DNA from 2 places in the Microbacterium sp. IEGM 1404 genome. Region 2 is predicted to be linked to the other one. Evidence: predicted binding sites of a transcription regulator. Region 2 holds the regulator's gene; the other holds the start of a gene.
What was found. The regulator LexA, encoded in region 2, represses DNA repair genes until DNA is damaged. The targets are predictions, from matches to a motif close to TCGAACANNTGTTCGA.
Positions count from the first base shown of each region.

Region 1: the regulator LexA is predicted to act here: its motif matches at 3,629-3,644, upstream of uvrA (excinuclease ABC subunit UvrA).

Region 1 covers NZ_JASHKP010000001.1:1,105,539-1,120,459, reverse strand. Annotated here, with positions in the region: gene coaE (dephospho-CoA kinase) at 1-58, shown strand, start outside; gene uvrB (excinuclease ABC subunit UvrB) at 203-2,272, shown strand; gene QM517_RS05595 (VOC family protein) at 2,306-2,728, shown strand; gene QM517_RS05590 (hypothetical protein) at 2,841-3,077, opposite strand; gene QM517_RS05585 (MarR family winged helix-turn-helix transcriptional regulator) at 3,112-3,546, shown strand; gene uvrA (excinuclease ABC subunit UvrA) at 3,694-6,633, shown strand; gene uvrC (excinuclease ABC subunit UvrC) at 6,637-8,580, shown strand; gene rapZ (RNase adapter RapZ) at 8,608-9,486, shown strand; gene whiA (DNA-binding protein WhiA) at 9,571-10,548, shown strand; gene QM517_RS05560 (superoxide dismutase) at 10,721-11,347, shown strand; gene gap (type I glyceraldehyde-3-phosphate dehydrogenase) at 11,452-12,462, shown strand; gene QM517_RS05550 (phosphoglycerate kinase) at 12,469-13,683, shown strand; gene tpiA (triose-phosphate isomerase) at 13,674-14,462, shown strand; gene secG (preprotein translocase subunit SecG) at 14,576-14,824, shown strand; gene QM517_RS05535 (RNA polymerase-binding protein RbpA) at 14,826-14,921, shown strand, end outside.
Region 2 covers NZ_JASHKP010000003.1:762,378-777,298, forward strand. Annotated here, with positions in the region: gene QM517_RS14245 (hypothetical protein) at 1-1,018, opposite strand, end outside; gene lexA (transcriptional repressor LexA) at 1,162-1,851, opposite strand; gene QM517_RS14255 (LysM peptidoglycan-binding domain-containing protein) at 2,113-2,463, shown strand; gene QM517_RS14260 (histidinol-phosphate transaminase) at 2,488-3,582, shown strand; gene hisB (imidazoleglycerol-phosphate dehydratase HisB) at 3,579-4,193, shown strand; gene hisH (imidazole glycerol phosphate synthase subunit HisH) at 4,190-4,837, shown strand; gene priA (bifunctional 1-(5-phosphoribosyl)-5-((5-phosphoribosylamino)methylideneamino)imidazole-4-carboxamide isomerase/phosphoribosylanthranilate isomerase PriA) at 4,884-5,630, shown strand; gene QM517_RS14280 (SseB family protein) at 5,614-6,393, shown strand; gene QM517_RS14285 (TetR/AcrR family transcriptional regulator) at 6,409-7,053, opposite strand; gene QM517_RS14290 (glycosyltransferase) at 7,093-8,379, shown strand; gene QM517_RS14295 (DUF1844 domain-containing protein) at 8,648-9,052, opposite strand; gene infC (translation initiation factor IF-3) at 9,296-9,922, shown strand; gene rpmI (50S ribosomal protein L35) at 9,969-10,163, shown strand; gene rplT (50S ribosomal protein L20) at 10,193-10,576, shown strand; gene QM517_RS14315 (TrmH family RNA methyltransferase) at 10,677-11,474, shown strand; gene QM517_RS14320 (amino acid ABC transporter ATP-binding protein) at 11,549-12,310, shown strand; gene QM517_RS14325 (glutamate ABC transporter substrate-binding protein) at 12,419-13,339, shown strand; gene QM517_RS14330 (amino acid ABC transporter permease) at 13,416-14,066, shown strand; gene QM517_RS14335 (amino acid ABC transporter permease) at 14,106-14,921, shown strand, end outside.

The DNA.
Region 1 (14,921 bases), on a different contig from region 2:
CATGGATGCCACGCGATGCCAGGTCGACGAGCTGTGGGACCGCGTCTCGCGGGACTGAGCCGTCACGGTCCCGCCCCCGGGCGGCGATCCCCTCGGAGAGTCGACGAACGCGTCGCCGGGCGTCGGTCCGTCGAGCGTCCCGCTCGCGCATGGCGAACAGCACGCCGGCCCCGATGTCGGAGGCCCCGCCTACGCTGGAATCATGCAGGCCACGCGTTCCGTCCGCCCCTTCGAGGTCATCAGCGAGTACTCCCCGTCCGGTGATCAGCCGCAGGCGATCGCCGACCTGGCCGCGCGGATCAACGCCGGCGAGACCGACGTCGTGCTGCTTGGCGCCACCGGTACCGGAAAGTCGGCGACGACCGCCTGGCTCGTCGAGGCCGTCCAGCGCCCGACGCTCGTCCTGGCCCACAACAAGACGCTCGCGGCCCAGCTCGCCAACGAGTTCCGCGAACTCATGCCCAACAACGCTGTCGAGTACTTCGTCTCGTACTACGACTACTACCAGCCGGAGGCGTACGTCCCGCAGACCGATACGTTCATCGAGAAGGACTCCTCGATCAACGCGGAGGTCGAGCGTCTTCGCCACTCGACGACGAACTCCCTGCTGTCGCGTCGCGACGTCGTCGTGGTGTCCACGGTGTCCTGCATCTACGGCCTCGGCGCGCCCGAGGAGTACCTGCGGGCCATGGTCGCGCTGCAGGTGGGGGAGCGGTACGACCGCGACGCTCTGATCCGCAAGTTCATCGCGATGCAGTACAACCGCAACGACGTCGATTTCTCGCGCGGCAACTTCCGCGTCCGCGGCGACACGATCGAGATCATCCCGGTGTACGAGGAGTACGCGATCCGCATCGAGATGTTCGGTGACGAGATCGAGGCGCTGTACATGCTGCATCCGCTGACGGGCGACGTGGTGCAGAAGATGGACTCCGTGCCGATCTTCCCCGCGTCGCACTACGTCGCCGGGACCGACACCGTGCAGCGCGCGATCGGCACCATCGAGCACGAGCTGGCCGAACGGCTCAAAGAGCTCGAGTCGCAGAACAAGCTCCTCGAGGCGCAGCGGCTGCGGATGCGCACCACGTTCGACCTCGAGATGCTGCAGCAGCTGGGCTTCTGCTCGGGCATCGAGAACTACTCGCGGCACCTCGACGGCCGCAATCCGGGGGATCCGCCGCACACGCTGCTGGACTTCTTCCCCGACGACTTCCTGCTCGTCATCGACGAGTCTCACGTGACCGTCCCGCAGATCGGGGCGATGTACGAGGGCGACGCCTCCCGCAAGCGGACGCTCGTCGAGCACGGCTTCCGTCTGCCGAGCGCGATGGACAACCGCCCGCTGCGCTGGGACGAGTTCAAGAACCGCATCGGGCAGACGGTGTACCTGTCGGCGACGCCCGGGCGCTACGAGATGGGCATTGCCGACGGCGTGGTCGAGCAGATCATCCGCCCGACCGGCCTCGTCGACCCCGAGATCGTCGTGAAGCCCTCGAAGGGACAGATCGACGACCTGCTCGAGCAGATCCGTGTGCGCGTCGAACGCGACGAGCGCGTCCTGGTGACGACACTGACCAAGAAGATGGCGGAGGAGCTCACCGACTTCCTGGGGGAGCACGGTGTGCGCGTGCGGTACCTGCACTCCGACGTCGACACCCTTCGGCGCGTGGAACTGCTCACGGAACTCCGCGCCGGGGTGTACGACGTGCTCGTCGGTATCAACCTGCTGCGCGAGGGTCTCGACCTGCCCGAGGTGTCTCTCGTCGCGATCCTGGATGCCGACAAGGAAGGGTTCCTGCGCAGCGGGACCTCCCTCATCCAGACGATCGGTCGTGCCGCCCGCAACGTGTCGGGCGAGGTGCACATGTACGCCGACAAGATGACCGACTCGATGCGGAACGCCATCGAGGAGACCGAGCGACGCCGGGAGAAGCAGATCGCGTACAACACGGCGAACGGCATCGACCCGCAGCCGCTGCGGAAGAAGATCGCCGACATCACCGAGGTGCTCGCACGCGAGGCCTCCGACACCCGGAGCCTGCTGTCCCGCAACGACAAGGCGGGGAAGGGCAAGTCGCCGACACCGCAGCTGCGTCGCACCGGGATCGCCGCCGAAGGCGCCGATCAGCTGGAGTCGACGATCGCCGACCTCACCCAGCAGATGCTCGCGGCTGCGGGCGAGCTGAAGTTCGAGCTCGCGGGACGCCTGCGCGATGAGGTGCAGGACCTGAAGAAGGAGCTCCGCGCGATGGAGCGCGCCGGACACGCCTGAGCGGCCGACGGCGGGGAGCGACGGGACGCGATCATGGAGCAGAGGATCTCGCTGATCACCCTCGGCGTCGCCGATCTTCGGCGATCGGTCGCCTTCTACGAGCGCCTCGGCTGGCGGCGGTCGCCGAGTTCGGTCGAAGGGGAGGTCGCCTTCTTCGATCTGGTGGGCATGGTCCTCGGGTTGTGGTCGCGGGAGACGCTCGCGGCCGACTCGACCGTGACCGACGAGAGCGGATGGGGCGGCGTGACCCTGGCCCACAACGTGCGCGAGCCCGACGAGGTGGATGCCGTCCTGGCGGAGGCCGTTGCTGCCGGTGCGGCGCTCGGCCGGCCGGGGGCCCCGACGGAGTGGGGCGGTTACTCGGGCGTCTTCGTCGATCCGGACGGTCATCCGTGGGAGATCGCGGTCAACCCGGGGTGGCCCCTCGATTCCGATGGACGACCGCGGTTGCCGTGACGCGACATCGACTTCGGTGACGAACGCGGCCCCACGGCCGCGCAGCCGTCACGGGCAGTGCAGGAGCGGCTTCAGGCCCCGGGGCCAACAGAGCCCCACGGCCGCCCAGCTGTCACGGGCAGTGCAGGAGCGGCTTCACGCCCGACCGGTCGACGCTGTGCTCGGACATCGGGTGACCGCACAGGGGGCACGGGCGTCCGGTGCGCACCGGTTCGGGCGTCGTCTCGTACGGGCCGACCGATGCGGGTCCGGCGACGCGGATCAGGCGTGTGTTGATGTACTGGTACCACCCGCCGGCGGCCCGCACGCGTTCGCGCAGCGGGGGCCGGTCGGCATCCTTTTGTGCCATGATCATTAGTGTACTAAGTATTTGAGGAGGGTGCGTGGACGATCCGCTGCGCTTGGAGAATCAGGTGTGCTTCGCGCTCGTCACCGCCGCGCGCAACGTGGTGTCGATCTACCGTCCCGTGCTCGAACCGCTGGGGCTCACTCATCCGCAGTACCTGGTGATGCTGGCGTTGTGGGAGCAGGCGCCCCGGTCGCTGAGCGCCCTCGCCGGCGAGCTCGCGATGGAGCCCGCCACCCTCTCGCCCCTGGTCAAGCGACTCGAAGCGCAGGGGCGGGTGAGGCGAACGCGGCGCGTCGACGACGAGCGCGTCCTGGACATCGACCTCACCGCCGACGGTCGCGCGCTGCGCGAACGGGCGATCGAGGTGCCCGCGCGGATCATGGAGCGCGTCGGCATCGACGAGCGCGCGCTCATCGCACTGCGCGACGGCCTCGCACCGTTCGCGGGGAGATTCGACCCGAACGGCTGAGTCCCCGGATCCCGATCCGGCCCGAGCGGGCGAGGGCGCGTCCGCGAGGAAGCCTCGGCCCGCGTGACGCGGACCCGCACCCTCGCACACATGTGCGCCGGAGGCGAACCCGGGACCGATGTCGGAGGGGGAACCTAGACTTGACGAGTGCCCATCGTTCCTGTCTCGTCTCCCGGAAACACCAGCGGAAAGCTCAGTGTTCGCGGCGCCCGCGTCCACAACCTGAAGAACGTCGACCTCGACATTCCGCGTGATTCGCTCGTGGTCTTCACCGGCCTCTCGGGGTCGGGGAAGTCGAGCCTGGCGTTCGACACGATCTTCGCCGAGGGCCAGCGCCGCTACGTCGAATCGCTGAGCGCGTACGCGCGTCAGTTCCTGGGCCAGGTCGACCGTCCGGACGTCGATTTCATCGAGGGCTTGAGCCCGGCGGTCTCGATCGACCAGAAGTCGACCAACCGCAACCCCCGCTCGACCGTGGGCACGATCACCGAGATCCACGACTACATGCGTCTGCTCTGGGCGCGTATCGGCGTGCCGCACTGCCCCGACTGCGGCGCCCCTATCCAGCGTCAGACGGTGCAGCAGATCGCCGATCAGCTCATGGAGCTGCCCGAGCGGACCCGCTACCAGATCGTCGCGCCGGTGGTGACGCAGAAGAAGGGCGAGTTCGTCGACCTCTTCAAGGAGCTCAGCGCGAAGGGGTACGCGCGCGCCGTCGTCGACGGTGAGCTGGTGCAGCTCGCCGAGCCGCCGACGCTGAAGAAGAGCTACAAGCACGACATCGCCGTGGTGGTCGACCGTCTCGTGGCCTCGGGCGACATCCTCAGCCGCGTCACCGACTCCGTGGAGACGGCCCTCGGACTCGCTGGCGGCATCATGCAGGTGAACTTCGTCGACGAAGAGGGGGATGCCGCCTGGCAGTCGTTCTCCGAGAAGCTCGCGTGCCCCAACGGACACCCGCTGCAGCTGACCGAGATCGAGCCGCGGACCTTCTCGTTCAACGCACCGTTCGGCGCCTGCCCGGTGTGCTCGGGCCTCGGTACCCGCATGTCGGTCGATGTCGACCTCATGCTCGGCGACGAAGAACTCTCGATCCGCGACGGGGCGATCCTGCCGTGGACGACGCAGGGCAAGGGCCTCTTCCAGTACTACGAGCGGCTGCTCGAGGGTCTTGCGCGCGACCTGGACTTCTCGCTCGACACGCCGTGGCGCGACCTCTCGAAGGACGTCCAGGACGCGGTGCTCCGCGGTGAGAACTACAAGGTCACCGTCAAGTGGAAGAACCGCTACGGGCGCGAGATGCGGTACTCCTCCGGTTTCGAGGGCGTCGTGCCCTACATCGAGCGTCAGTACCTCCAGGCCGAATCCGACGCGCAGCGCCAGCGCTGGTCGGAGTACCTGCGCGAGGTGCCGTGCGCCGTGTGCGACGGCGACCGGCTCAAGCCCGAGGTCCTGGCCGTGCTCGTCGACGGAACCTCGATCGCCGCGGCATCCCGCCTGAGTCTCGCGGACGCGCGCGAGTTCTTCACGAAGCTCACGCTCACCGACCGCGAGGCGACCATCGCCGCGGCCGTCCTGCGCGAGATCCGCGCGCGCTTGGACTTCCTGCTGCAGGTCGGGCTCAACTACCTCAGCCTCGGCCGCGCCGCCGGCACGCTCTCGGGCGGCGAGGCGCAGCGCATCCGTCTCGCGACGCAGATCGGGTCCGGCCTGACCGGCGTGCTGTACGTGCTGGACGAGCCGTCGATCGGTCTGCATCAGCGCGACAACCGTCGTCTGATCCAGACCCTCGAGACCCTGCGCGACCTCGGCAACACCCTCATCGTGGTCGAGCACGACGAAGAGACCATCCACGCGGCCGACTGGGTCGTCGACATCGGACCCCGCGCGGGCGTCGACGGCGGCAACGTGGTGCACTCCGGTCCGCTCGCCCAGCTCCTCGACGACGACCGGTCGCTGACCGGCGCGTACCTCTCGGGTCGGCGGTCGATCGAAGCGCCGAAGAAGCGGCGCAAGATCGACAAGAAGCGTCAGGTCACCGTCGTCGGCGCGCGCGAGAACAACCTGCAGAACGTGACCGTCGACTTCCCGCTGGGGGTGCTGACGGCCGTGACGGGCGTCAGCGGTTCGGGGAAGTCCACGCTGGTCAACGGCATCCTGTACGAAGTCCTCGCGTCCAAGCTCAACGGCGCACGCCGCGTGCCGGGCAAGCACACGCGCGTCACGGGTCTCGACAACCTCGACAAGGTCGTGCACGTCGACCAGGCCCCGATCGGCCGCACGCCGCGCTCGAACCCGGCGACCTACACCGGCGTGTTCGACCGCATCCGGACGCTGTTCAGCGAGACGCCCGAAGCGAAGGTGCGCGGCTACCAGGCCGGGCGATTCAGCTTCAACGTCAAGGGCGGCCGCTGCGAGGCGTGCTCGGGCGACGGCACGCTCAAGATCGAGATGAACTTCCTCCCCGACGTCTACGTCGACTGCGAGGTGTGCCACGGCAAGCGGTACAACCGCGACACGCTGTCGGTGCACTACAAGGGCAAGAACATCGCCGAGGTGCTCGAGATGCCGATCTCCGAGGCGGCGGAGTTCTTCGAGCCGATCCAGGCGATCCACCGGTACCTCAAGACGCTCGTGGACGTGGGGCTGGGGTACGTGCGTCTGGGCCAGTCGGCGACGACGCTGTCGGGCGGCGAGGCGCAGCGCGTCAAGCTCGCGACCGAGCTCCAGCGGCGCAGCAACGGCCGTTCGATCTACGTGCTCGACGAGCCGACGACGGGCCTGCACTTCGAGGACGTCTCGCTGCTGCTGAAGGTGCTCAACGGCCTGGTCGACAAGGGCAACACCGTGATCGTCATCGAGCACAACCTCGACGTCATCAAGAGCTCGGACTGGGTCATCGACCTCGGCCCCGAGGGCGGTGCCGGTGGTGGAACGATCGTCGCGACCGGAACGCCCGAGCAGGTCGCGGCGGTGTCGGGGAGCCACACGGGAGCCTTCCTCGCGGAACTCCTCGAGACCGGTCGCACCGGCACGCAGCGCAACACCGCCGAGCGCGAGCCGGAACTGGCCCGCGCGGGAGCCTGAGCCGTGGCATCCCGAGAGCGGGTGTCGCACCTGCCCTATCGTCCTAAGGCGGGGGAGATCCCCACCAATCCGGGGGTCTACCGCTTCCGGGATGCCGAAGGGCGGGTGCTCTACGTCGGCAAGGCCAAGAACCTCCGCGCGCGGCTGTCGAACTACTTCGCTCCGCTGTACTCACTGCACGAGCGCACCCGCCGGATGGTGACGACCGCGGCCTCGGTCGAGTGGACCGTCGTCCCCAGCGACGTCGACTCGCTGCAGCTCGAGTACATGTGGATCAAGGAGTTCGATCCGCCGTTCAACGTCCGCTACCGCGACGACAAGTCGTACCCGTTCATGGCGATCACCCTCGCCGACGAAGCCCCCCGCGTGATCGTCACGCGCAACCCCAAGATCCGTGGGGCCAAGTACTTCGGGCCGTACCCGAAGGTCTGGGCGGTGCACGACACGATCGACCTCATGATCAAGGTCTTCCCGATCCGCACGTGCAGCGATGCGTCGTACAAGAAGGCGATGCAGTCGGGTCGGCCGTGCTTCCCGGGGCAGATCGGGCGCTGCGGCGGACCGTGCTCGATGAAGGTCACGATCGAGGAGCACCGCGCGATCGTCGACGATTTCGTCGCGTTCATGTCGGGCGGCGATCAGAGGTTCACCAAGGCGCTCACGGCTCGCATGATGGAGGCCTCGGCCGCCATGGACTACGAGGCGGCGGCCCGCTACCGCGACAGGCTGCAGGCCATCGACGCCGTCCTCGGCAAGAGCGCCCTGGTCCTGCCGGCCGACACGGATGCCGACCTGTTCGGCATCGCCGAGGACGAGCTCGCGGCGACCGTGCAGCACTTCGTCGTGCGCGGGGGTCGTGTCCGAGGGGTTCGGGCGACCACGATCGAGAAGGAGATCGACATCTCCGGCGCGGATCTGGTCGACCAGGTGCTGCAGCGCACGTACGGGGACGCGGCGCCCGCCGACATCCCCCGGCAGGTGCTGGTGCCCGAACTGCCCGACGACGCCGATCAACTCGAGGCGTGGCTGCGCGACCGACGGGGTCGGCCGGTGTCGCTGCAGGTCGCGCAGCGGGGGTCGAAGGCCGACCTGCTGAAGACTGCGACGCTCAACGCGCAGCAGGCGCTCATGCTCCACAAGACGCGCCGCACCAGCGACTACGTCGCGCGCTCGCAGGCCCTCACCGACCTGCAGGAGGCCCTCGGACTCGCGGAGGCGCCCCTGCGCATCGAGTGCTACGACGTCTCGCACCTCTCGGGCACCAACGTCGTGGCATCCATGGTGGTCTTCGAGGACGGGCTGCCGCGCAAGGACCAGTACCGCTCGTTCGGCGTCGCCGAGACCACCGATGACACCGACTCGATGTACCAGGTGCTCACGCGCCGGCTGGCCTACCTCGACAGGCCCGAGGACGACGAACGCGAGACCCTGGGCGGCGCGATCGTCGCGGATGCCGAGAGTCCGGAGGCGACGGCCGACGGCGAGGTCGTGACCACGCGCAAGCGCCCGCGTTTCGCCTACCGCCCGCAGCTGCTCGTCGTCGACGGCGGTCAGCCGCAGGTCGCGGCCGCCGCGCGCGCACTGGCGGATGCCGGTCATGAGGAGATCGCCCTGTGCGGCATCGCCAAGCGGCTCGAGGAGGTGTGGCTGCCGGGAGAGGATTACCCGGTCATCCTCCCGCGCACGTCGGAGGCGCTGTACCTGCTGCAGCGGCTCCGCGACGAAGCCCACCGGTTCGCGATCACGCACCAGCGCAAGCGTCGCAAGCGCGACATCTCGAGCGTGCTGACGGAGGTCCCGGGGCTGGGAGATGCCCGCATCAAGGCTCTGCTCCGGCACTTCGGTTCGGTGACGGCGCTGAAGAACGCCTCGCCCGACGAGATCATGGAGCTGCCCGGCATCGGTCCGACCCTCGCCGAGGCCATTCACACCCGCTTGGCTCGGTAGGCTGGAACCCCGACGAAAGGGCGAATCATGCAGGCGGCACGGGGTGCGCCCGGCGAGGTGCTCATCGTCACCGGGATGTCGGGGGCCGGTCGTTCCACGGTCGCCAATGCCCTGGAGGATCTCGACTGGTACGTCGTCGACAATCTCCCGCCGCGGATGCTGCGTCCGCTCCTCGATCTCACCGAGCGCGCGGGCGGAGCGGTACCGAGGGTGGCGGTCGTCGTGGACGTCCGAGGGCGTTCGCTGTTCGGCGACCTGCCCGAGGCCATGCGGTCTCTGCAGGCCGACGGGCAGGTGCGCGTGGTCTTCCTGGATGCCTCCGACGCGGTGCTCGTACGCCGGTTCGAGGCCGTGCGGCGTCCGCACCCGCTGCAGGGGGACGGCACGATCCTCGACGGCATCCGTCGCGAGCGCGAGCGGTTGACCCCGTTGCGCGAAGCGGCCGACGTCGTGATCGACACCTCGACGTACAACGTGCATCAGCTCTCGATCCGCACGGTCGAGCTGTTCGGTGAAGAGGGGGCCGCCCGCCACACCGTGACGCTGATGAGCTTCGGCTTCAAGTACGGACTGCCCACCGACGTCGACCTCGTCGCCGACATGCGGTTCCTCCCGAATCCGTTCTGGAACGAGGAGCTGCGGCCGCTGACCGGCGAGGATCCGTCCGTGCGGGAATACGTGCTCGGTCAGGAGGGCGCGCGGGACTTCCTCGACGCCTACGCGGCGGCGCTGCGGCCCGTCCTCGCGGGGTACGAGCGCGAGAACAAGCGCCATTCGGTCGTCGCGGTCGGCTGCACCGGCGGCAAGCACCGCTCGGTCGTGATGGCCCGCGAACTGGCCGCGCGCCTCGGCGAGCTGCCCGGCGTCGCGGTCCGTGTGACTCACCGCGACCTCGGCCGCGAGTAGGCTGTACCCTCGTCCCCGCCGCTTCGATAGCCTCACCCCGTGCTGTCCTGAGCGTTGCCCCATCGTCCTGAACCGAGGAGAACCGTGCCGCTGACCGCCGACGTGAAGGCCGAGCTGATCACCGTACGCGACCCGCGTCCGACGGCGCGCGTCGCCGAGCTCACGGCGATCCTGCGCTTCTCGGGTGGCCTGCACTCGATCGCGAACCGCGTGGCGGTCGAGGCCGAGCTGGACTCCGACGTCCTCGCCCGCCGCGTCGCCCGCGACCTCATGGAGCTCTACGGCGTCCGCCCCGAACTGCACCACGTGCAGGGCTCCGGAGGGCGCACCGGCGGCCACTTCGCCGTTCGCGTCATCGAGGCCGGCGAGACCCTCGCGCGCCAGACCGGGCTCCTCGACCAGCGTCGCCGTCCGGTGCGGGGCCTCCCCAACAAGCTCACCACCGGGTCGCGCCCCGACCTCAGCGCCATCTGGCGCGGCGCGTTCCTCGCGAGCGGCTCGCTCAGCGACCCGGGCCGTTCCGCGGCCCTGGAGATCTCGTGCCCCTCGTCGGAGGCGGCCATGGCGCTCGTCGGCGCCGGCCACCGCATCGGCATCCCGGCGAAGGCCCGCGAGGTGCGCGGTGTGCCCCGCGTCGTCGTGCGCGACGGCGAGGCGATCCGCGGCGCCCTGTACGAGATGGGTGCCCGCCGCACCGCGGGAGAGTGGGACCAGATGCGCCAGCGCCGCGAGGTGCGCGCGGGCGTGAACCGCCTGGTCAACTTCGACGACGCCAACCTCCGCCGGTCCGCCCAGGCCGCGGTGGCCGCGTGCGCCCGTGTCGAGCGCGCGCTCGAGATCCTCGGCGACGAGGTGCCGGATCACCTGCAGCAGGCCGGTGAGCTGCGGCTGGCACACCGCGACGCGAGCCTCGACGAGCTCGGCCATCACGCCGATCCGCCGCTGACGAAGGACGCCGTCGCCGGACGTATCCGCCGCCTCCTGGCGATGGCCGACAAGAAGGCCGAGGCCGAGGGCATCCCCGGCACCGAGTCCGCGGTGCCGGTCGGCGCCGACGACTAGCCCGCACGAGCCCCATCACGAACGGATGCCATGGTCCATGGCATCCGTTTTCGTTATCCCTCGTCATTCGGGGAAGCAACCCCGTGGTCCGTGCGTTGCCGCTCAGTAGGATGAACACGTCACCCTCGCTGCGCCGAGGCTTCGGTGCAGCGCCGATTCGGAAGTAGAGAACATGGCGAAGTACACGCTGCCCGAACTGCCCTACGACTACTCCGCGCTGGAGCCGCACATCAGCGCGACCATCATGGAGCTGCACCACAGCAAGCACCACCAGACGTACGTCAACGGCGCGAACACCACGCTCGACCTCCTCGCCGAGGCGCGCGAGAAGGGCGATTTCGCGAACATCAACCGCCTGCAGAAGGACCTCGCGTTCAACCTCGGCGGCCACACGAACCACTCGATCTTCTGGACGAACCTCTCGCCGAACGGCGGCGACAAGCCCACCGGCGACCTCGAGGCCGCGATCGACGACCAGTTCGGTTCGTTCGACGCCTTCCGTGGCCAGTTCACCGCCGCGGCGCTCGGCGTGCAGGGCTCGGGCTGGGCCGGCCTGTTCTGGGACTCGATCGGTCAGAACCTGATCATCCAGCAGTTCTTCGACCAGCAGGGCCAGATCGTCGCGGGCACCGTCCCGCTGCTGCTCCTGGACGTCTGGGAGCACGCGTACTACCTCGACTACAAGAACGTCCGCGCGGACTACGTGAAGGCGTTCTGGAACATCGCCAACTGGGCCGATGCGCAGGAGCGTTTCGCGGCCGCCCGTGAGAAGACCACGGGTCTGCTGGTACTGTCGTAAACGGCGTGGGCGTCCCGACGGGACACCCCGTCGGGACGCCGTTGTCCGCCAGCGAACACCGCAATCACGCGCTTCTCGCGCACAACTGATTCAGGAGATATTCCGTGACCGTCAAGATCGGAATCAACGGCTTCGGCCGTATCGGACGCAACTACCTCCGCGCGGCTCTCGCGCAGGGTGCTGACCTGGAAATCGTGGCGGTGAACGACCTCACCGACAACAAGACGCTCGCGCACCTGCTGAAGTACGACTCCGTCGGCGGCGTGCTGTCCGAGGACGTCTCGTACACCGAAGACTCCATCACCGTCGGCGACAAGACCATCAAGGTCTTCGAAGAGCGCGACCCCGCGAACCTCCCCTGGGGCGAGCTCGGCGTCGACATCGTCATCGAGTCGACCGGCCGCTTCACCAAGGCCGAGGACGCCAAGAAGCACGTCGCGGGTGGTGCCAAGAAGGTGCTCATCTCGGCTCCCGCCACGGGTGACGACGCCACGATCGTCATGGGCGTCAACGAAGAGACGTACAACCCCGAGACCGACGTCATCATCTCGAACGCGTCGTGCACCACGAACTGCCTCGCCCCGCTGGCGAAGGTCTTCAACGACGCCTTCGGCATCGAGCGCGGCTTCATGATGACCGCACACGCGTACACCGCCGACCAGAACCTGCAGGACGGCCCGCACGGCGACCTGCGTCGTGCGCGCGGCGCCGCGATCAACATCGTGCCCGCCTCCACCGGTGCCGCCAAGGCCATCGGCCTGGTCCTGCCCGAGCTGAACGGCAAGCTCAGCGGCTCCTCGTACCGCGTGCCGGTTCCCACCGGCTCGATCGTCGACCTCACGATCGTCACCCCCACCGAGGGCCTGACCGTCGACCAGATCAACGCGGTCTACAAGCAGGCCGCCGCCGAGGGTCGCCTCGCCGGCATCCTCGAGTACACCGAGGACCCGATCGTCTCCAGCGACATCCAGGGCAACCCGCACTCGTCGATCTTCGACGCCGAGCTGACCAACGTGTCCGGCAACCTCGTCAAGGTCTCGTCCTGGTACGACAACGAGTGGGGCTACTCCAACCGTCTCGTCGACCTGACCGAGTACGTCGCCGAGCGTCTCTGACCCTCCATGGCTCTGCGCACCCTCGAAACGCTGGGGTCGCTGGCCGGCACGCGCGTCATCGTCCGTTGTGACCTGAACGTCCCCCTGAAGGACGGCGTCATCACGGACGATGGCCGCGTGCGCGCGTCGCTGCCGACTCTCAACGCCCTGATCAACGCCGGCGCCCGCGTCGTCGTGTGCTCGCACCTGGGCCGTCCCGACGGGTCGCCCGACCCGAAGTACTCGCTCGAGCCGGTCGCGCAGCGCCTGTCCGAGCTCCTCGGTCAGCCGGTCGCGTTCGCGCGCGACACGGTCGGCGAGTCCGCCCGCGAGGCCGTCGCCTCGCTCGAGGACGGCGACGTCGCGGTCATCGAGAACCTCCGCTTCAACGCGGGGGAGACCTCGAAGGACGAGGCCGAGCGGCAGGAGTTCGCGCGGCAGCTCGCCGAGCTCGGCGACGCCCTCGTCTCCGACGGCTTCGGTGTGGTGCACCGCAAGCAGGCCAGCGTCTACGACCTGGCGCAGATCGTGCCGTCGGCGGCCGGCCTGCTCATCCAGAAGGAGCTCGAGGTCCTCGACCGCCTGACCGAGAACCCCGAACGGCCCTACACGGTCGTCCTCGGCGGCTCGAAGGTCAGCGACAAGCTCGGGGTCATCGAGCACCTGCTCCCGCGCGTGGACAAGCTCCTCGTCGGTGGCGGGATGATGTTCACGTTCCTGGCGGCCGAGGGCAACAAGGTCGGCTCGAGCCTGCTCGAGCAGGACCAGATCGACACAGTGAAGGGCTACCTCGCCACGGCGAAGGAGCGCGGCGTCGAGATCGTCCTCCCCGTGGATGCCGTCGTCGCGGCGTCCTTCTCCGCCGACGCGGAGCACGTCGTCGCGGATGCCGTGGCGCTCGAGGACACCCCGTTCGGTGCCTCGGGTCTGGGCTTGGACATCGGTCCTCGCACGGCGGACCTGTTCGCCGAGGCCATCCGCGATTCGCGCACCGTCTTCTGGAACGGCCCCATGGGCGTGTTCGAGATGGCCGCGTTCGCCGCGGGCACCAAGACCGTCGCGAAGGCGCTCACCGAGGTCGACGGCCTCAGCGTCGTCGGCGGTGGCGATTCGGCGGCCGCCGTACGTCAGCTCGGCTTCACGGACGACCAGTTCGGCCACATCTCCACCGGTGGTGGGGCCAGCCTGGAGTTCCTCGAAGGCAAGAAGCTCCCCGGACTGGAGGTCCTCGGATGGTCCTGAACCGCACCCCCCTCATCGCGGGCAACTGGAAGATGAATCTCGACCACCTGCAGGCGGTCGCGTTCGTCCAGAAGCTGCACTGGACGCTGAAGGATGCGAAGCACGAGAGCGGCAGCGTGGAGGTGGCGGTCTTCCCGCCCTTCACCGACCTGCGCACCGTGCAGACGCTTCTCGACGCCGACAAGATCGAGTTCGCCCTCGGCGGTCAGGACCTCTCGGCCCATGACTCCGGCGCGTACACGGGCGAGATCTCGGGTCAGTTCCTCGCCAAGCTCGACGCGCGCTACGTGATCATCGGTCACTCGGAGCGCCGGCAGTTCCACCACGAGACCGACGAGGTCGTCGCGGCCAAGACCCAGGCGGCGCTCCGCCACGGCCTGGTCCCGGTCATCTGCGTCGGTGAGACCTCCGAAGACCTCGAGAAGTTCGGCGCCAGCGCCGTTCCCGTGGGTCAGCTCGAGGTCGCGCTCGAGGGCGTGGCATCCGATGCCGACATCGTCGTGGCGTACGAACCGGTCTGGGCCATCGGCTCCGGCCAGGCCGCCACGCCCGACCAGGCGCAGGAGGTCTGCGCGAAGCTGCGTGCCGTCGTGGCCGACAAGCTCGGTGCCGATGCGGCAGCGCGCACGCGCATCCTCTACGGCGGTTCGGTGAAGTCGGGCAACATCGCCGGCTTCATGCGCGAGCCCGACGTCGACGGTGCGCTGGTGGGCGGCGCGAGCCTCGTCGTGGACGAGTTCGCGGCGATCATCCGCTACCAGAAGCACGTCGGAGTCTGACCGACACGGGATGCCCGCGGCCTCGCGCCGCGGGCATCCCGTGTGTCCGGCCGCCTCCCCGTATACTTGACGCTTGTGCGGTCCGATCCGACCGCCGCGAAAGGCTTTCGACAGTGCAGATTCTCGAGTTCGTCCTGCAGGTGTTCCTGGGCGTGACCAGCCTCCTGCTGACCCTGCTCATCCTGCTCCACAAGGGACGTGGAGGCGGCCTCTCCGACATGTTCGGCGGCGGCATGAGCTCGGCTCTCGGCTCGTCGGGCCTCGCCGAACGCAACCTCAACCGATTCACGATCGTCCTGGCCCTGGTGTGGTTCATCACCATCGTCGGTCTCGGTCTCCTCACCAAGTTCGCGGAGCTCTGACATGGCCACTGGCGGCAACGCCATCCGCGGCACGCGCGTCGGCGCGGGCCCGATGGGAGAACAGGACCACGGCTTCCACGCCGATCGCGTCGCGGTC
Region 2 (14,921 bases):
CCTGACGCTGGCCCGCGTCGCACGTGTAGCCGTACCCGACGGTGACCTCGTAGTAGGAGTAGGCGTCGATCGCGACCTCGTGATCGAGCGACCACCCGTCGAGGAACGTCAGCGCGTAGCAGTCGGCCATCGTCTCGGCGTCGCCCCCGAAGGACGCGAGCGCGTCGTCGGTCGGCTGAGGGTTGGTGAACTGCAGGACGTGAGCGTACTCGTGGTAGGCGGCGCCGGTGCGGATCCAGTCGGTCATCGTGGGATCGGTCTGGGAGTCGGCCCGCACGTGCACCGTGAAGGGTTGCGCGCCGGACACGCACGCCAGGGCCGTGGCGCCGCAGGGCGTGGCGCCCTCGAAGACGGTCGAGACCCACCCGCGTCCGAGATCGTCGAGCGTCGCCTCCCACGCGGTCCCCGACGCGTTCGACGCGGCCTGAGCGCTGACGCCGTCGGAGCGGCTCGAGATTTCCGACGTCAATCTCTGCACGTCCACGACGTCCTGATCGAGCGCGGCGGGGTTCCGCCGGTGGATCCACGCGCGATCGGCGAGATCCTCGACGCGGTACCACGGCACGATCGTCGCGTAGGGGAGACCGACGAGCGGCTCGATCGTCGCGTACAGGTCGTTCATCGCGGTACCGAACTGCTCTTTGCGATCGATCATCTCCTGCTGCTCGTCGAGACGTCGCTGCTGGTCGGTGATCTGCTGCTGCTGGTCGCCGATGAGCGTGCGAGCCTCCTGCAGCTGGGTGACCACCCAGAAGAATCCGAGCCCGCCGGCGACGACGGCGACGGCCAGGAGGACGGCGAGGACCACGACGCTCGCGCGCGGACGACGACGTTCGGCCGGCACGGTGACGGGGGCCTCGGTGAGGGGTGCGTCCGCGGGGAGGGAGGGAGCGGGGCCCGGATCCCCGGCCACGGGCACGCGACCCGCGGCCGGATCGTCGGGCACGGCGGGCGGAGCGGGGCGTGCACTGGCCGGGTCGGAGGGCGGGGGCTCGGCGGCGGGGGTGGGGGACGACACGGGACTCGCTCTCTCGATGTGTCCTGTCATGTTAGGGGCGTCCGGCGCGGGCGATCATGCGGCTGTGGAGAGAGCTCGGAACGACGGAGGCCGGATGCCCACCGCGAGGTGGTCATCCGGCCTCCGGAGGAGCCGAGCCGGCGTCAGACCGTCCGCAGCACGGCGACGACCCGGCCGAGGACGACGGCTTCGTCGCCCAGGATCGGCTCGAACGCGGAGTTGCGGGGGAGCAGCCACGTGTGACCGTCCCGGCGGCGGAACGTCTTCACCGTCGCCTCGCCGTCCAGCATGGCGGCCACGACCTCGCCGTTCTCGGCGGTGGACTGCGTGCGCACGACCACCCAGTCGCCGTCGCAGATCGCCGCGTCGATCATCGAGTCACCCGAGACCTTGAGCATGAACAGTTCACCCTTTCCGACGAGCTGGCGGGGGAGGGGGAAGATCTCCTCGACCTGCTGATCGGCGGTGATCGGCACTCCCGCGGCGATCCGGCCGACGAGCGGGACCAGGGCGGCGTCGCCCACGGCGGGTGCGGTGTCGGCCGGATTCTCGGCGGCGGTGCCGGGCAGGTCGATCAGGACCTCCATCGCCCGCGTCTTGCCGGGGTCGCGGCGGAGGTACCCGCTGAGCTCGAGCTGGTTCAGCTGGTGGGTGACGCTCGAGAGCGACTTGAGCCCCACCGCGTCGCCGATCTCGCGCATGCTCGGCGGATAGCCGTGCCGTGCGATCGAGCGCTGGATCACCTCGAGGATGGCGAGCTGCTTGTCGCTGAGGCTCTTCCGGCGCCGGGTCTGCGGCCGTTCGCGGCCGGCCGCGGTCGTCGCGTCGGTCATGTGTGCTCCCCTCGCGCCGCGTCCTGCGATGCGGCGGAAATTCGAATGTCGGAGGTCCGTGATGAGGTCTCCTCGTCGAAACCGTATCCGGTGGACCACTCGATCGCGGCGGAGCTTCCCGCGTGTCGCGTTCGATCGGTCTCCGATAACGCCGGTGTTGACGCCTCCACAGTATCGAAGATAGATTCGGAATACAGATTCGCACCACCGCCCTCCCGGCCGAGGGCGGGGTGTGAATCTCTCCCCACCGAGGAGCACACCATGAGCAGCATCGCCGTCACCGCCCCCACCACCCGCCTGCGTCTGACCGCGCGCGGACGTCGGGTGTTCGCCTTCTTGGCCGCGCTTCCCGTGGTCGTCGCCCTCGCGCTCGCCGTCGTCGGCGGCGGAGCGGCCCTCGCCTCGAACGAGACGGGCGCTCCCACGGGTGCCTTCACCGAGATCACCGTCATGAGCGGCGAGACCCTGTGGTCGATCGCCGAAGACGTCGCCCCCGCGTCCGATCCGCGAGACGTCGTCGCCGAGATCGCCCGCCTCAACGCGCTTGAGAACGGTTCGGTCACCGCCGGTCAGCGCATCGCCATCCCCGCGGCCTACGCCTTGGGGCGGTGATCACCCGGCGCGTCGCCGCCTACCATGGGTGAGGTGACCGTGCGCCTCGACGACCTTCCTCTTCGCGACGACCTCCGGGGCATGACTCCCTACGGAGCGCCGCAGGCGGCCCTGCCCGTCGCCCTCAACGTTAACGAGAACACCCACCCCGTTCCGTCCGAGGTGGCGGACGACATCCTGGACGCCGTCGCCCGGGCCCTTCGCGACGTCAACCGGTACCCGGACCGCGAGTTCACCGGCCTTCGGGAGGCCTTCGCCGACTATCTCGGCCACGGTCTCGTCCGAGAGCAGATCTGGGCGGCGAACGGGTCGAACGAGGTGCTCCAGCACGTCCTGCAGGCCTTCGGTGGTCCGGGGCGCCGCGCGATGGGCTTCGCACCCACCTACTCGATGTACCCGATCCTGACGCGCGCCACCGGCGCGGAGTGGATCGCGGGGGAGCGCGAGCACGACTTCACGCTGAGCGCCGCGTTCGCCGCCGAGCAGGTGGTGCGCGAGAACCCCGACATCGTGTTCCTGTGCGCTCCGAACAACCCCACCGGCACTCCTTTGAGCCTCGACGTCATCGAGGCCGTGTACGCGGTGACCGACGGCATCGTGATCGTCGACGAGGCCTACCAGGAGTTCGCTCCCCACGACGAGCCGTCCGCGGTGACGCTGCTGCCGGGCCGCCCGCGTCTGGTGGTGTCGCGGACGATGAGCAAGGCGTTCGCCTTCGCCGGCGCGCGCGTGGGGTATCTCGCAGCCGACCCCGCCCTCGTCGACGCGCTCCGTCTCGTGCGTCTGCCGTACCACCTGAGCGCCCTGACCCAGGCGGCGGCGACCGCCGCGCTGGGGCACGCCGACACGATGCTGTCGATGGTGGATGAGATCGTCGCCCAGCGCGACCGGATCTCCGCCACGGTGGCGGCGTTGGGGTACACCGCGCACGAGTCGTGGACGAACTTCGTGCTGTTCGGCGGGGTCGACGATCCGGCAGCGACCTGGCAGGCCCTCTACGATCGCGGCGTCCTCATCCGCGATGTCGGTATCGCCCACCACCTGCGCGTCACGGCGGGGACCGCGGACGAGACGACGGCGTTCCTCGATGCACTGGCGTCGGTAGGATCGCGAGCATGACCGCCGCTGCCACGCCTCGCACCGCAACGATCGTCCGCGAGACGAGCGAGTCGCGGGTGGAGCTGTCCCTCGACCTGGACGGGACCGGAGCGAGCGAGATCTCCACGAGCGTGCCGTTCTTCGATCACATGCTGACGGCCTTCGCGAAGCACTCGCTGACCGATCTTCGGGTGACGGCCACGGGCGACACGCACATCGACGCGCACCACACGGTCGAAGACACCTCGATCGTGCTCGGCCAGGCGATCCGTCAGGCGCTGGGCGACAAGTCGGGCATCGCCCGGTACGGCGACGCCCTCGTCCCCCTCGACGAGGCGCTCGCCCAGGCGGTCGTCGACATCAGCGGCCGGCCGTACCTGGTCCACACCGGCGAGCCCGCGGGCTTCGAGCACCACCTCATCGGGGGACACTTCACCGGGTCGCTCGTGCGTCACTCGTTCGAGGCGATCTCGATCCACGCCGGACTCACCGTGCACGTGCGCGTGCTGGGCGGGCGCGATCCGCACCACATCGCCGAGGCCGAGTACAAGGCGCTGGCTCGCGCGTTCCGCCAGGCGAAGGCGCTCGACCCGCTCGTCGACGGCATCCCCAGCACCAAGGGAGCCCTGTGAGCAAGCCCGTCGTCGCGGTCCTCGATTACGGTTCGGGCAACGTCCACTCGGCGGTCAAGGCTCTCATCGAGGCCGGTGCGGACGCGCGCCTCACCTCCGACCGTGCGCTGCTCCTCGACGCCGACGGACTGCTGGTTCCCGGCGTCGGGGCCTTCAGCGCCGTGATGGACGCCCTCACCGCCAGCCGCGGGGGCGAGATCATCGATCGCCGCCTCGCCGGCGGACGTCCCGTACTCGGGATCTGCGTGGGCATGCAGGTCATGTTCGGTCGCGGGATCGAGCGCGGCACCGACACCGAGGGCCTCGGGGAGTGGCCCGGCACCGTTTCGGAGCTCGCGGCTCCGGTGCTGCCGCACATGGGATGGAACACCGTCTCCGCCGGGCAGGGCTCGCGTCTGTTCGACGGGATCGCCGATGAGCGCTTCTACTTCGTGCACTCGTACGCCGCTCAGGAATGGTCGCTCGAGGTCACCCCTCCGTTCCCCGAGCCGGTGCTCACGTGGTGCACCTACGGCGAGCCCTTCCTGGCCGCCGTCGAGAACGGTCCTCTCGCGGCGACGCAGTTCCACCCCGAGAAGTCGGGGGAGGCCGGCATCCGGCTGCTCGCGAATTGGATCGACGGGCTGCGCGCGACTACTGTGTGACCTCGTGCCCGGGGCTGGCGACAGGCGCCTGCCGGCACGAGGAGCCATGAACGATTTCGCGTCCACGCCCGAGCTTGTCCTTCTCCCCGCGGTCGACGTGGCCGACGGAAAGGCCGTCCGACTGACCCAGGGAGAGGCCGGCACCGAGACCAGCTACGGCGATCCCGTGGATGCCGCCCTGGACTTCGCCCGTCAGGGCGCGGCCTGGATCCACCTGGTCGACCTGGATGCCGCCTTCGGTCGCGGCAACAACACCGCCGTGATGCGCAAGGTCATCAAGCAGGTCAAGGGCGTGCAGGTCGAGCTGTCCGGTGGCATCCGTGACGACCGGTCGCTGGAGGCGGCTCTGGAGAGCGGCGCGAGCCGCATCAACCTGGGCACCGCCGCCCTGGAGAACCCGGAGTGGGCCGCCGACGTCATCAACCGCTACGGCGAGGCCATCGCCGTGGGCCTCGACGTGCGCGGCACGACGCTCGCCGCCCGCGGCTGGACGCGTGACGGCGGCGACCTGTGGACGGTCCTGGAGCGACTCGAGGATGCCGGCTGCAGCCGCTACGTCGTCACCGACGTGACGAAGGACGGCACGCTCCGCGGCCCGAACCTCGAGCTGCTCCGCGAACTGACCCAGCGCACGCCCAAGCCCGTCGTGGCGTCCGGCGGCGTGTCGAGCCTGGACGACATCGCGGCCCTGCGGGAGCTGGTGCCGCTGGGCGTCGAGGGCGCGATCGTGGGCAAGGCGCTCTACGCGGGCCAGTTCACCCTGGCCGAGGCGCTGGATGTCGCCGGGCACTGACGACCACCGGGCCGACTCGGCCGGCGTCCCGTGGGAGGGGCGACGGTTCGAGGCGAATCCGCATTCCGGGGACGACGGCTCCGCCGATCCCGCGCTTCTGCTCGCGCTGGAGGCGTTCGCCGCGGGTGGCGGCGACGCCGGTGCCGTCGTCGAGGCCTACCGCACGGCGCGGCTGCTCATCCCCCTGGTGGCGGAGAAGGGCGACCACGGCATCGGCGCGCACGGGCTCGAGGTCGACAAGACGCAGGAGCTGTCGATCGTGACGGTCGCGGCCCCGGATGGGCGCAAGGTCCTGCCGGTGTTCAGCTCGGTCGAGGCGATGCAACGATGGGATGCCACGGCCCGCCCGGTGCCCGCGGACGGTCGCCGCACGGCCCTGGCCGCGGCCTCCGAGGACACGGAGCTCATCGTGATCGATCCGGCCTCGGACACGGAATTCGTGCTGCGCCGGCCCGCGGTGTGGGCCATCGCGCAGGGCGAGTCGTGGGAGCCGGCGCATACCGCTCCCGCCGTCTTCACCGGGCTGCAGGAGAGCATCTCCGGCGAACTCGCGGTGCTCGATCTCGCGGTGCAGCCGGGCGACCCGACGGGGCGCTTGCGGGGCCCGGAGCTGGTGGTCCACCTCCAGCTGATGTCGGGCCTGGAGCAGGACGAGTTGGATGCCGTGCTCGCCCGTCTCGCGCGTCGCTGGGCCGCCGACGACCGTGTCGCGGTCCTCGTGGACTCGCTGACGGTCAAACTGCATCGCAGCACCGACGTCTGACGCGCGCGCGGACGTTCACACGGGGCGAGGACCCGACCGCGCCAACAGCCCGCGCAGCGCCGCGTCGAGCCAGGCGCGGTAGCGGGCGTCGGTCCACCCGGAGGTGGTGACGAAGAACGCGTAGGTCTCGGGTCCGACGAGGTGATTCAACTCGTCCGTCGCCTGTTCACGCTCTCGCGGGTCGAGGAGGCCCCGTTCGATCAACCATCCCGCCGCCCGTCCGAGGTCTGCGCGCCGTCGTGTCCCCAGATCGCGGATGGATGCCGCAGCGAGGTCGTCGGTCTCGGCGGCGACGGTCATCGCGCGGATGAGTCCCGCGGTCGCGCGGTTGGCGTGCGCGACGTAGTCCAGCCAGCCGCCCATGGCGTCGTCCGCATCCGGACGCGACATGATCTCGATCATCGCCGGACGTTCGGTCAGGCTGTGCGGACCGTCGTCCCCGGCGAAGGTGCGCTCGTAGGCCGCGATGAGGAGCGCCGCCTTGGTGCCCGCGAGATGCACGGACTGCACCGACACCCCCGCCTCGTCGGCGATGTCCTTCATGGTCGTGCGGGTGTAGCCGCGCCGGGGGAGCAGTTGGGCGGTCGCGTCGAGGATGGCGTTCCGCGTGCGCTGGGCGTCCGCTTGCCGCGCGGGCGACGAATAGGGCCGCGGGGTCATGGCATCCTTCCACTATGGTTAGAGACCAAATCTAACGAAATGGATGCCACCATGGTGACCGTTCTTCTGGCGTCGAACCCGATCCACGGCCACGTCGGACCGATGCTCCAGGTCGCCGGCCATCTCGTGCGCGAGGGGCACGCGGTGACGGTGGTCACCGGCACGCGATTCCGGGAGCGCGTCGAAGCGGTCGGCGCGGACTTCCGTCCGCTCCGCGGCGCGGCCGACTACGACGACCGCCGCCCCGACCTGTACCTGCCGGAGAGGGCGAAGTACTCCGGCGTCCGCCAGGCTCAATACGACATCCGGACGATCTTCATCGACACGATCCCCGATCAGCACGCGGCCGTGGAGGCGGCGATCGAGGACATCCGTCCCGACACCGTCCTCGTGGACGGCGCGTTCGGAGGCATCCTGCCGATCCTCGATCGGACCAGCGAGCGACCTCCGGTGCTCGCCCTCGGTGTGACCCCGTTGTCGCAGTCGTCGCGGGTGCTGGGCCCGTACGGCATGGCCCTCCCTCCGGCGCGCGGTGCGGTCGACCGTGCCCGGTACGCGGCGCTGGGTGTGGTCGCCCGTCGTATCGTCTTCGGGTCCACCCGACGGGCGGCGGTCCGTGCGCTCGCGGCCTGCGGCACGCGCCCCCGGGGATTCGTCATGGATCTGTCGGAGCGGTTCGACCGCTTCCTCCAGACCGGGCCGGCGAGCCTGGAGTACCCGCGCCCCGATCTCGCGGCGAACACGCACTTCGTCGGCGTGCTGCCGCAGGCGGCCTCCGACGTGGCCCTGCCGCCGTGGTGGGACGATCTCGACGCGGCGGAAGCGGTCGTCCATGTCACTCAGGGCACGATCGACAACCACGATTTCGGGCGTCTCGTCGGTCCGACCCTGGCGGCGCTGAGCGACCGTCCCGTCCTCGTCGTCGTCAGCGCGGGGGGACGCGCCGTCGAGGATCTGGGCCCCCTTCCGGCCAACGCGCGAGCCGCGAGCTACCTCCCGTACGACGCACTGCTCCCGCGCACGGACGTCCTTGTCACGAACGGGGGGTTCGGGGGAGTGCAGGCGGCTCTCGCGGCGGGTGTCCCGGTCGTCGCCGCCGGCGACACCGAGGACAAGCCCGAGGTCGGTGCGCGAATCGCCTGGACCGGCGCGGGCGTGGATCTGCGCACCGGGAGCCCGAAGCCCGACGAGGTCGCCCGAGCCGTGGATGCCGTCCTCGCCGACCCCTCGTACCGTGCGGCGGCGAGCCGGATCGCCGTGGATGCCGCCCGCCACGACGCCCTCGCCGAGATCACGCAGCATCTCCTCGAAACTCGAGTCCCCTGACGCCGCATCCGCACTCCCGCGGGTGTCACCGGGGAGCCGTCCTGCACCGACCCGCCGCTTCATGCTCCGCGGGTGTCACCGAGGCGCCGTCCTGCACCGGCATCCCACCGCCACCTCGACCCGCCGCTTCATGCTCCGCGGGTGTCACGGAGGAGCTGTGCTGCGGCACAGGCGAAGGGGGCGTGCCCTCCCAGGTCGATCGGGGTAGGGGCCCTGTTCTCGACCTGGGAGGGCATGCCCCCGTAGCCGGTACCCCAGAACAAGCGACCTACGTGACGGGACCCGTCCACTTCTCGCCCGGCCCCTTGCCGATCGGGTCGGGGATGACCGAGGCCTCGCGGAAGGCGAGCTGGAGCGAGCGGAGGCCGTCGCGCAGCGACCGCGCGTGCATGTCGCTGATCTCGGGGGCGCCGGCGGTGATGAGTCCGGCGAGGGCGTTGATGAGCTTCCGAGCCTCGTCGAGGTCGGTCTGCTGCTGCGGGTCGTCGGCGAGTCCGACCTTGACCGCGGCGGCGCTCATGAGGTGCACGGCGGTGGTGGTGATGACCTCGACGGCGGGCACGTCGGCGATGTCGCGGGAGGCGGAGGCGGAGACGCGCTCCTGCTCCTCCCACCGCGCGAGCCGCTCGGCATCCTGTGAAGAAAGGGCGTCGTCGGGGGGAATCGTGTCCACGTGGTTCTCTCTGCTAGACTGTGGCGGGCTTCGGAGCGTTCTGCTCCGTACGAAAGAGGATCACATCCCACCCGCGCTTGCCGCTCCAGGCTACCGGGTTCCCGCACTCCGCTTCGTCTTGCACGGAGTCGCCTGGGTGCAGAAGCCGGTGCCGAGAGCACCGTGCCGGGTGGTTCGTCTCCTCTTCGCCCGTGATCCCCCAGGATCGCGGCGGCCGTCATCAGCAGACAAGAGGAGTCCCGCATCAGCGATCCCCGCACCAACGAGCGCATCCGAGTCCCGGAGGTCCGTCTCGTCGGACCCAACGGCGAGCAGGTCGGCATCGTCCGAATCGAAGCTGCGCTGCGCCTGGCCCAGGAAGCGGACCTCGACTTGGTCGAGGTCGCCCCGAGCTCCAAGCCGCCCGTGGTCAAGATCATGGATTACGGCAAGTTCAAGTACGAGGCCGCTCAGAAGGCCAAGGAAGCGCGACGCAACCAGGCGAACACCGTCCTCAAGGAGGTTCGGTTCCGTCTGAAGATCGAGGCGCACGATTACATCACCAAGCTCAAGCGCGCCGAGGGCTTCCTCCAGGCTGGCGACAAGGTCAAGGCGATGATCCTCTTCCGTGGCCGCGAGCAGTCCCGTCCCGAGCAGGGTGTGCGTCTGCTGCGCAAGTTCGCCGAAGACGTCGCCGAGTTCGGCACGGTCGAGTCGAACCCGACGATCGACGGTCGCAACATGGTCATGGTGGTTGCTCCTCACAAGAACAAGTCCGAGGTCAAGACCGAGCAGAACGCGCAGCGCGCGGCGAACCGCGAGGCGGCACGCAGCGCCGCTCGTGGCGACTCGGCCCCCGAGGGCACCGCTGAACCGGCACCCGCCGAGTAAGCTCCCCGACTCCCGCTCCGCCGGGAAACCCAACGAAGGAAGACAGATGCCGAAGCAGAAGACCCACTCGGGCGCCAAGAAGCGTTTCAAGTTGACCGGTAGCGGCAAGCTCATGAAGCAGCAGGCCGGCATGCGGCACAACCTCGAGGGCAAGGCCTCCAAGCGCACCCGTCGCCTGAACCAGGAGCAGGTCCTGGCCAAGGGCGACTCGAAGGTCGCCAAGAAGCTCCTCGGCCTCTGAGCGCCGACGCACGTTAGGAAGAATGAGAAATGGCTAGAGTCAAGCGGGCTGTCAACGCCCACAAGAAGCGTCGCGTCATCCTCGAGCGCGCCTCCGGTTACCGGGGTCAGCGTTCGCGCCTGTACCGCAAGGCGAAGGAGCAGGTCACCCACTCGCTCGTCTACGCGTACCGCGACCGTCGCAAGCGCAAGGGCGACTTCCGTCGTCTGTGGATCCAGCGCATCAACGCCGCGAGCCGCCAGAACGGTCTCACGTACAACCGCTTCATCCAGGGCCTCGGCCTCGCGGGTGTGCAGGTCGACCGTCGCATGCTCGCCGAGCTCGCCGTGAACGAGCCGGCCGTGTTCGCCTCGCTCGTCGCGACGGCCAAGGCCGCGCTGCCCAGCGACGTCAACGCCGCCAAGACCGCGTAATCACCGGTTCCACGAACGGGCGTCCTCCGCGGAGGGCGCCCGTTCGGCGTTTCTGCGCGGGTTCTCGGGGTTCATGCCGCTCGCGCCATACACTGGGGACGTGCTGGAGAACCCTCGTTCGCCGCGGGTGCGCGCCGTGGCCAAGCTGAGCAAGCGCGCCGCCCGGCAGGAGACCGGCCTGTTCCTCCTCGAGGGCCCGCAAGCCGCGCGCGAGGCTCTCGCCTGGGCGCCCGAGACGGTGCTCGAGTTGTACGCGACCCCCAGCGCCCTCGAGAAGCACACCGACGTGCGCGACGCCGCCGTCGACGCCGGTGTCGACCTGCAGTACACGACCGAGGCGGTTCTGGATGCCATGGCCGACACGGTCACCCCGCAGGGCATCGTCGCGGTGGCCCGCCAGTCGCCGACCGCCTTGAAGGACATCCTCGCCGAGGGGCCGACTCTGCTCGCGATCTGCGAGGAGGTGCGCGATCCCGGCAACCTGGGCACGATCATCCGGGCGGCGGACGCCGCCGGTGCGAACGCGGTGATCCTCACCGGACGCACCGTGGACCTCTACAACCCGAAGGTGGTGCGCTCGACCACGGGGTCGCTCTTCCACCTCCCGGTCGCCGTGGACCTCGAACTCGCCGATGTCGTCGCGCGCGTGCACGAGGCGGGGCTGCGCGTGGTCGCCGCCGACGTCGGAGGTGACGATTTCGTGGCGTCGCGAGACCTGCTCAGCCGTCCGACGGCGTGGCTGTTCGGCAACGAGGCCCGCGGCCTCGACGAGACCGCGCTGGCGCACGCGGACCAGTCGCTGCGGCTGCCGATCTACGGGCGTGCGGAGTCGCTGAACCTCGCCACCGCCGCCAGCGTCTGTCTCTACGAGACGGCGTTCGCGCAGCGCGCCGGGTGATTCCGCTGTTACAGAACGGTTAAGGCGCGCGCCACGGTGTGGTTGCTTTCTGATCGGTCTCATAGGGTGGGCGAATGGCATCCGTTCCCCCGGCGGGCCCCGAGCCCCTTGTCGTCCTGTCCGACGTGCAGAAGCACTACGGCCAATTCCAAGCGCTGAAAGACATCGATCTCACGGTCGATCGCGGCGAGGTCGTGGTCGTCATCGGCCCGTCCGGGTCGGGCAAATCGACCCTCTGCCGCACGATCAACCGTCTCGAGACGATCACCAGCGGCTCGATCACGATCGACGGCGACCCGCTGCCCGAAGAGGGCAAGGGCCTCGCGAAGCTGCGCGCCGACGTGGGCATGGTCTTCCAGTCGTTCAACCTCTTCGCCCATCTGACGATCCTCGAGAACGTCACGCTCGGCCCGATCAAGGTCCGCAAGATGAAGAAGGCGGATGCCGAGAAAGAGGCGCGCGCGCTTCTGGATCGCGTCGGCGTGGGCCACCAGGCCGACAAGCTGCCCGCGCAACTGTCCGGCGGACAGCAGCAGCGCGTGGCCATCGCCCGCGCCCTGGCCATGAAGCCGAAGGTCATGCTGTTCGACGAGCCCACCTCGGCCCTCGACCCCGAGATGATCAACGAGGTGCTCGACGTCATGGTGGGGCTCGCGGCTGACGGGATGACCATGATCGTCGTGACCCACGAGATGGGATTCGCCCGCAAGGCCGCGAACCGGGTGGTGTTCATGGCCGACGGCCAGATCGTCGAGCAGGCCGCGCCCGAGCAGTTCTTCACGCGCCCGCAGTCCGATCGAGCGAAGGATTTCCTCTCGAAGCTCATCACCCACTGATCGCGCGCGGAACGACGGTGTTCCGCTGCCCGCACCGCCTCCGGCCGACCCGACGTGCCATCCCCCTGTATCCCCTCCGAACAGCACACGTAACCAAGGAGACATCACATGCGTAAATCTCGGCTTCTCGCGGGCGTCGGCGTCATCGCCGCCGGCCTGCTCGCTCTCACCGCCTGCAACAGCGGTACCCCCGGTTCGCCCGACGCCGGTTCCGGCGAGGGTTCCTCCGACGCCCCGGTGTGGGGCGAGGTCGCGTCGAACGTGACCATCGACGGCAGCCCCACGTTCGAGAAGATCAGCTCGGCGGGCAAGGTCGTCATCGGTGTGAAGGAAGACCAGCCGGGCCTCGGCTACCTCGACCCCGTCACGGGGGAGCGCAAGGGCTTCGACGTCGACATCGCGCGGTGGATCGCCGCGTCCCTCGGGTACGACCCGGCGGACGAGTCCAAGGTCGAGTACAAGGCCATCGCATCGGCCAACCGCGAGCAGGCGCTGATCAACGGCGACATCGACTACTACGTCGGCACCTATTCGATCACCGACAAGCGCAAGGAGCAGATCTCCTTCGCCGGTCCGTACTTCCTCACCGGCCAGGGCCTGCTGGTGGCGGCCGACAATGACACGATCACCGGCAAGGACTCGCTCACCGCGGACACCACGGTGTGCTCGGTGACCGGCTCCACGCCGATCCAGCGCATCCGCGAGGAGACTCCCGCGAAGGTCGTCGAGTTCGACACGTACTCGCAGTGCGTCGAGAAGCTCAAGAACGGCGAAGTGGATGCCGTGACCACCGACGAGGCCATCCTCCTGGGCTACGCCGCGCAGGATCCCGACAACCTCAAGATCGCGGGCGAGCCCTTCAGCGAGGAGCGCTACGGCGTCGGCCTGGCCAAGGGTGACACGGCGTTCCAGGAGTTCGTGAACACGCTCTTCACCGATGGTGGGTCGACCTGGCAGGCGATCTTCGAGAAGAACCTCGGCGCCTCGGGCGTCGAGGGCAAGCAGCCCGCGGTCGACGCCGCCGATTGAGCACACGGTGCGGGCGGCGTGAGCGCGTCGCCCGCACCCTCGACCTCGTCGATCACGAGAAGACAGGAATCAAGCGGTGAATCAGATCTTCGACTACCCCGACCTGTGGGCGCAGGCGCTGTGGGGAACCGTCGTCCTCTTCCTGGGCGGAGGGGCGATCGCCATCGTGCTCGGGTTCGTCGTCGCGGCCATGCGCGTCTCGCCGGTACCGATCGCTCGTGCGGTCGGCGCGGTCTACGTGAACTGGATCCGCAACACCCCGTTGACCCTCGTCCTGTTCTTCTTCGCGTTCTGCGTGCCGCTCCTCGTGGACGTGCCCCGCGGCTTCTTCCTGCCGCTGGCGGTCTGCGGCATCGGCATCTACACCGCGACCTACGTCGCCGAGACGATCCGGTCGGGGATCAACACGGTGCCCGTCGGGCAGGCCGAGGCCGCCCGGGCCCTGGGTCTCAGTTTCGGTCAGGTGATGACGCTGGTCGTCCTCCCGCAGGCGACCCGCTCCGTGATCCCCCCGATGGTGAGCGTGTTCATCGCCCTCCTGAAGAACACCACCGTCGCCTCGGGCTTCTCGGTCGTCAACCTCGGCAACATCCGCGCCAACATGAGTGAGAACGGCGAGAACCAGCTGGTGACGATCGTCCTGGTCATGGTCATCTTCGTCCTGCTCGTGCTGGTGCTCTCGGCTCTGCAGAACGCCGCCGAGAAGAAGTGGAAGGTGGCCCGATGAGCTCCTCCGTCCTCTACGATCTCCCCGGCCCGCGCGCGCGTGCGCAACCGGCTCCTCGGCGCGCTCACCCTCGTGGCGGTGGCGGGGATCATCGGTTTCGTCGTGTGGCGGTTCATCGACACCGGGCAGTTCTCCGCGACGAAGTGGAACGTCTTCACCTACACCGCGATCTGGGTGCGCTTCGGCGAAGCCACCCTCGCCACCCTGTCGGCCTTCGCGGCCGCGGCGGTCGGTGCGCTGGTGCTCGGATTCGTCCTCGCGATCGGGCGCCTGTCCGACCACGCCTGGGTTCGCATCCCGGTCGGCTGGATCGTGGAGATCCTCCGCGCCGTGCCCGTGCTGGTCTTCATGCTCCTGCTCTACTACGGTCTGCCCGTCATCGGCATCCGCCTCTCGCCCTACTGGGCCGTCGTGATCGCTCTCATCGCGTACAACGGGTCGGTTCTGTCCGAGGTCATCCGGGCCGGCGTCGAGTCGCTGCCGCGCGGTCAGAGCGAGGCCGGTTACGCCCTGGGCCTTCGCAAGTCCAACGTGATGCGTCTGATCCTCCTGCCTCAGGCCATCCGGGCGATGCTGCCGGTGATCATCGCGCAGCTCGTGGTGACGCTGAAGGACACGGCGCTCGGCTTCATCATCACCTACCCCGAACTGCTGTACTTCGCGCGGCAGCTCGGCTCGAACGGCGAGTACGGCTCGCCGCTCATCCCCGCGGCCATGATCGCGAGCGTGATCTACGTCGCCATGTGTCTGGCGCTGTCGTACGCCGCGCACCGCGTCGAGATCGGCCTGCGCCGTTCGCCGCGCGCAGCGCGTGTCGCGGGCGCCGAGCCTCCCGGCCAGACCGGCACCGACACC